DNA from 2 places in the Thalassotalea psychrophila genome. Region 2 is predicted to be linked to the other one. Evidence: predicted binding sites of a transcription regulator. Region 2 holds the regulator's gene; the other holds the start of a gene.
The links. The regulator NrdR, encoded in region 2, represses ribonucleotide reductase genes. The targets are predictions, from matches to a motif close to AAACACNANATNTNGTGTTT.

Region 1 (3,485 bases), 660 kb from region 2:
TTACATGGCGATTTTAAGCCGTTGCATCAAATAAACCCATTGCGTCGCAACTTTATCACTTCTCATGTTGGTGACATTTTTGACAAGCAAGTTATCGATGTTGGCTGTGGTGGTGGTATATTGGCAGAAAGCTTAGCTCGATTAGGCGCTAATGTTACCGGTATTGATATGGGACAAGAGCCATTAAATGTGGCTAAGCTACATGCCTTAGAAGCCGGTGTAACGGTAAATTATGAAAAAATTACAGCTGAACAAAAAGCTAATGAGAATCAACAAAGCTTTGATGTAGTAACCTGCATGGAAATGTTAGAACATGTACCAGATCCTGCGTCTATCATTTGTGCCTGTGCGCAAATGGTAAAACCTGGTGGTTATGTGTTTTTCTCTACCTTGAATAAAACCACTAAATCGTATTTGTTTGCAATTTTAGCCGCTGAAAAACTGCTAAAACTGGTGCCTGATGGTACTCATGATTGGGATAAGTTTATTCGCCCGTCACAATTGATTACCTGGGCTGAAAATGCTGGCTTAAAATGCTTTGACGCTAGTGGTATTCATTATAACCCAATCACTGAAAACCATAAGTTAGCTGATGGCTTAGACGTTAACTATATTCTTGCTTTTAAAATGCCTGAGACAATTTAATGTTAAGTACTGCTAAGGGTGTGTTATTTGATTTAGATGGCACACTATTAGATACCGCAGATGATTTAGGCGCAGCATTAAATCATTTGCTTAACGCTCATGGCTTCACTAAGGTTTCTAGCAAAGAATACCGATTAGTGGCCTCTGATGGAGTTTATCCTTTATTGGACCTTGGCTTTAAAGAGCAACTTGCTAAATTCGATAAAGAAGTCTTGCGCCAAGAGTTTCTCGATTATTATTTAGAAAATATTGCCACCCATACAAAATTATTTCCCGGTATTGAGCAGCTGTTAACCTTGATTGAAGATGCTAATATTCCTTGGGGTATTGTCACCAATAAGCCAGCCTTTTTAACTGATCCTCTATTATTGCATTTTGAACAGTTTGCTAAATCTCAATCAAACATCAGTGGTGATACCATAAAAGAGCGTAAACCTCACCCTGCACCAATGCTTTTAGCAAGTAAACAACTTGGCGTTGCCGCTGAACATATTTGGTACTTAGGGGATGCCAAACGTGATATTGATGCAGGTAATGCCGCCTTAATGACAACTGTTGCGGTAAAATGGGGTTACATAAAACCCCTTGATGACTGCTCTAAATGGCAAGCAAATCACATTATTTCGAATCCCTTAGATTTAGTAGGGATTAGTAAATAAACAAGTCGTACAAAGTTTAATCAGTACCGTAACTATCTGTTTATAAATGAGTTTAATATCCTTATCGCTTTATCGTATAAAGCCTCCACTTTTATTACAAAAAAGATTTAAAAAAAGTTTTTTGTTAAAAAAAAATCTTGCATTTTTGTTAACTCGCACAGAAATGACCCTTACTAAGTTAGTTACCACTAACCTATATTAAGCAAGTTAAAAACACGCATTAAAAACACTATATCTAGGGGTTGCATTAAAAGTGAAACCACATTACCTTGTATCTATGCACACAGAAAACCCCAAGATGTTGTGCATTTTTTAACAATGCTACATATTGGATGTTGGGTAAAAATAAAGCAGGGAAAGCAGATATAGTATTACTGCGCTTTGCCTTAGTAAAAATAAAAATAAATAAAATAACTCAATCTATAAACTAATAAATACTATAAAGACAGGTCATTCATGAATAACAACCTTTTTGTCACCAAGCGCAATGGTGAAAAAGAACCTATCGATCTCGATAAAATCCATCAAGTAATAGACTGGGCAGCAGACGGATTAGACTCCGTTTCAGTTTCTCAGGTAGAAATCAAATCTCACATTCAGTTTTATGACGGTATCAAAACTGAAGATATTCATGAAACGATCATAAAAGCTGCTGCTGATTTAATCTCAGAAGAAACGCCTGATTATCAATATTTAGCTGCACGTTTAGCGATTTTCCATTTACGCAAAAAAGCTTACGGTAAATATGAACCGCCAGCATTATTTGATCACGTAACTAAAATGGTTGCTGCTGGTAAATATGACAAGCATTTAACTGAAGATTACACTGCGGAAGAATTTGCGACTTTAGATAGCTATATTGATCATAATCGCGATAAAAACTTCAGTTACGCTGCTGTTAAGCAATTAGAAGGTAAATATCTTGTACAAAACCGTGTAACTGGCGAGATTTACGAAAGTGCGCAGTTTTTATATATGCTAGTGTCGGCATGTTTATTTGCAAAATACCCAAGCGAAACGCGCTTAGAATATATTAAAGGATTTTACGACGCGATTTCCAGCTTTAAGATTTCATTACCTACACCAATTATGGCCGGTGTTCGTACCCCTACTCGTCAATTCTCATCTTGTGTATTGATTGAAGCTGGCGATAGTTTAGATTCAATTAATGCCACCACGAGTGCGATTGTAAAATACGTATCACAACGTGCTGGTATTGGTGTTAATGCCGGACGTATTCGTGCTTTAGGTAGCTCAATTCGTAACGGTGAAGCATTCCATACTGGTTGTATTCCATTTTATAAGCATTTCCAAACAGCGGTTAAAAGTTGTTCTCAAGGTGGTGTTCGCGGTGGTGCTGCCACCTTATTCTATCCTTTATGGCATTTAGAAGTAGAAAGCTTATTAGTACTTAAAAACAACCGTGGTGTTGAAGAGAACCGTGTTCGTCATTTAGATTACGGCGTTCAATTTAACAAAACCATGTACCAACGTTTAATTAAAGGCGATTACATTACGTTATTCAGCCCTTCAGATGTTCCTGGTTTGTACGATGCTTTCTTTGAAGACCAAGATAAATTTGAAGCTTTGTATGTAAAATACGAAAACGATGAATCTATTCGCAAAAAGCGTATTAAAGCAATTGAATTATTCACTTTGTTTGCGCAAGAGCGTGCAAGTACGGGTCGTATTTACTTACAAAACGTTGATCACTGTAATACTCATAGCCCATTTGATCCAACCGTAGCGCCGGTTCGTCAATCTAATCTTTGTTTAGAAATTGCTTTACCAACTAAACCGATGAATGACATTAATGATGCAGACGGCGAAATCGCCTTGTGTACATTATCAGCATTCAACCTTGGTAAAATTGACAGCTTAGACGAATTAGAAGGTTTAGCTGATTTAGCCGTTCGTGCTCTTGATAATTTATTAGATTACCAAGACTATCCAGTAGCTGCAGCGTTAAGCGCAACTATGGGTCGTCGTACTTTAGGTATAGGCGTAATTAACTATGCTTACTACTTAGCTAAAAATGGTGTGTTCTACTCAAACGGTAGCGCCAATAACCTTACGCATAGAACGTTCGAAGCTATTCAGTTTTACTTATTGAAAGCATCTAACAATTTAGCGAAAGAGCAAGGTGCCTGCCCTAAGTTTAATGAAACGCGCTTATCGCAA
Region 2 (3,485 bases):
GAATACGTTGATATTGCTGAGCAATTAGCCATCGACCGTGCTAAAGAGTTGTTTGGCGCAACTTATGCAAACGTACAGCCACATGCTGGTTCACAGGCAAACGCTGCGGTATTTCAAGCACTAGTTAAACCTGGCGGAAAAGTGTTAGGCATGAGCTTAGCTCATGGTGGTCACTTAACTCATGGTTCACATGTTAATTTTTCTGGTAAATCTTACGAAGCATTTCAATATGGCCTTAACCCAGAAACTGGCGATATTGACTACGAAGAACTTGAACGTTTAGCGTTAGAACACAAGCCTGAAATGATTATCGGTGGTTTTTCTGCATTTTCTGGTATTGTTGATTGGGCAAGAATGCGTGAAATCGCTGACAAAGTAGATGCCTACTTTATGGTTGATATGGCTCATGTTGCAGGTCTTATTGCTGCGGGCTTATATCCTAACCCTGTACCGCATGCACACGTTGTTACTACAACAACACATAAAACTTTAGCGGGCCCTCGTGGTGGTTTAATTATTTCTGGTTGTAATGACGAAGCTATTGAGAAAAAATTAAACTCAGCAGTTTTCCCAGGTGGCCAAGGTGGCCCATTAATGCACATTATTGCGGCTAAAGCGGTTGCATTTAAAGAAGCATTGCAGCCAGAGTTTAAAGAATATCAACAAAAAGTTTTAGATAATGCCAAAACAATGGTTACGGTATTACAAGAACGCGGTTATAAAGTAGTATCCAACGGTACTGAAAACCACTTATTTTTATTAGACTTAATTGATAAAGACATTACCGGTAAAGATGCTGATGCTGCTCTTGGTAGAGCTTATATCACCGTAAACAAAAACTCGGTTCCAAATGACCCGCGTTCTCCTTTTGTTACCTCTGGTCTACGTTTAGGTACTCCTGCTATATCTCGTCGTGGTTTTGGCGCAGCAGAAACCGCAGCATTAACTGGTTGGATTTGTGACATTCTTGATGATTTATCTAATGAAGATACAATTACTACTGTTCGTAAGAATGTGATCGAGCTTTGTTCTCGTTTTCCTGTTTACGCATAATCATTTAGTAAATTACTGAAAATTAGATTAAAATAGCCGCTATATGCGGCTTTTTTGTTTAATTTAATAAAAATTCTAGGAATTTTATGTATTGTCCATTTTGTTCAGCAACAGATACTAAAGTGATTGATTCAAGGCTCGTTTCTGACGGCCATCAAGTAAGGCGTCGTCGAGAATGTTTAGATTGTAAAGAGCGATATACTACTTTTGAGTCTGCTGAACTAGTCATGCCAAGGATCATCAAACGCGATGGCTCCAGAGAACCGTTTAATGAAGATAAATTACGTAACGGTTTACTTAGAGCATTAGAAAAACGTCCTGTAAGCACCGAAAGCACCGAATTAGCGATTAACAAATTAAAGTCGCAGTTGAGAGCTACAGGAGAGCGTGAAATTTCAAGCGAAATGCTAGGCAATCTTATTATGGATGTTCTTAAGTCACTTGATAAAGTCGCTTATGTGCGCTTTGCTTCAGTATATCGATCTTTTGAAGATATTCGCGAATTTGGTGAAGAAATTGCTCGTTTAGGCGATGACGAATAGGATTACGTTACATGCAAACGCCGCAAATATCTAAGGCCAAAAGGCAACAATTAAATGAGCATTACATGCTTAGAGCCATTGCTCTGGCTAAAAAAGGTGAGTATACAACATCACCTAACCCAGCCGTTGGTTGTGTCTTAGTTAAAGATGGTGAAGTTATTGGTGAAGGTTGGCATCAAAAAGCTGGTGAAGGGCATGCAGAAGTTAATGCCTTAAAGCAAGCTGGCGATAAAGCAAAAGATGCTACTGCCTTTGTTACATTAGAGCCATGTAGCCATTTTGGCCGAACGCCTCCATGTGCAAAAGGGTTAATTACTGCTGGTGTTAAACATGTTGTGATCGGTATGCAAGATCCTAATCCGTTAGTCTCTGGTCGCGGTATTACCATGTTAGAAAATGCAGGTATAACCACTGAAGTTGCAGTTCTAGAAAGTGCGGCGAAAGGTTTGAATCCAGGCTTTATTAAACTCATGAGTACTGACAAGCCACTTGTACGTTGTAAAATGGCCTCAAGCCTAGATGGTAAAACTGCGATGGCAAATGGCGAAAGCAAATGGATCACAGGTAAGGAAGCTCGCCAAGATGTACAACGTTATCGCGCGAAAAGTTGTGCGATCATAAGCGGTGCAGATACCGTTATTATTGATAATGCCAAATTGAATGTGCGTTATAACGAGCTAGGTTTTATTGCAAATGACCTAAAAGAAACTGATGTTAGGCAGCCTGTTCGGGTTATAATTGATAGCCAAAATCGCTTAACACCAACATTAGCTTTATTCGATCAAAAATCTCCTATAATTTTAGTTCGCACAAAACTTGAAAATGGCCAACAATGGCCGCACTTTGTTAAACAGATACAAGTTAAAGAGCGATCAGGTAAAGCTGATCTAACTGATTTAATAAGTAAACTTGCAGAACTTGGTTTAAATACCTTATGGGTTGAGAGTGGCGCTCGCTTGGCAGGAGCATTTTTAGCACAAGCCTTAGTTGATGAACTGGTATTATATCAAGCGCCAAAATTGATGGGTGAAAACTCTCAAGGCTTGTTTGATATTGAGCAATTAACTCATTTACAAGATGCGATACAATTAAGCATCGAAGATGTACGAATGATAGGCGCTGATATTAAAATCACTGCGACTGTTAATAAATAAATTTCACTGAAGGTTAAAATTAATGTTTACCGGGATTGTAGAGGCCATTGGCCAAGTAAAAGCAATTAACTTAAACGCTTCTGGCGCAAGAGTAGTAATTGCCAGCGGTAACCTAGATTTAGCTGATGTAAAGCTTGGTGACTCCATTGCCACTAATGGCATTTGTTTAACTGTAGTAGATTTCGATGGCGCAAGTTACAGTGCTGATGTATCGACTGAAACACTAACTCGCACCGGCTTTGCCAATTATGGCTCTGGCACTAAAGTGAATCTCGAAAAAGCTATGTTACCAACTACACGCTTTGGTGGTCATATGGTTAGTGGCCATGTTGATGGTACTGGTAAAATTATTTCAATTAAACATGTCGGGAATTCAATTGAGTATTGGATTGAGTTAGCTGACTCATTAAAACAGTATGTGGCAGAGAAAGGTTCAATAACCGTTGATGGTATTAGCTTAACGGTTAACTCAATTGAAAATAACCGTTTTCGTTTAACTATTGTGCCGCATACCACAGAACAAACTATTATTAGTACATACCAAGTAGGGCAAGTGGTTAATCTAGAAGTAGATTTAATTGCTCGTTATATTGAACGATTATTATTTTGCCAAGAGCAAGAAAGTACAGCACCGGCTAACACTGGCATAAGCAAAGAACTGCTATTGCGTAGCGGTTTTATAAAAGGTTAATAAAGAATGAAATTAAATACACCACAAGAAATTATCAACGATATT

Region 1: the regulator NrdR is predicted to act here: its motif matches at 1,529-1,548, upstream of nrdA (class 1a ribonucleoside-diphosphate reductase subunit alpha).

Annotation. Positions count from the first base shown of each region.
Region 1 covers NZ_CP134145.1:2,964,681-2,968,165, forward strand. The annotation lists gene ubiG (bifunctional 2-polyprenyl-6-hydroxyphenol methylase/3-demethylubiquinol 3-O-methyltransferase UbiG) at 1-645, shown strand, start outside; gene RGQ13_RS12100 (HAD family hydrolase) at 645-1,304, shown strand; gene nrdA (class 1a ribonucleoside-diphosphate reductase subunit alpha) at 1,761-3,485, shown strand, end outside.
Region 2 covers NZ_CP134145.1:3,626,255-3,629,739, reverse strand. The annotation lists gene glyA (serine hydroxymethyltransferase) at 1-1,053, shown strand, start outside; gene nrdR (transcriptional regulator NrdR) at 1,140-1,595, shown strand; gene ribD (bifunctional diaminohydroxyphosphoribosylaminopyrimidine deaminase/5-amino-6-(5-phosphoribosylamino)uracil reductase RibD) at 1,607-2,749, shown strand; gene RGQ13_RS14880 (riboflavin synthase) at 2,772-3,440, shown strand; gene ribBA (bifunctional 3,4-dihydroxy-2-butanone-4-phosphate synthase/GTP cyclohydrolase II) at 3,447-3,485, shown strand, end outside.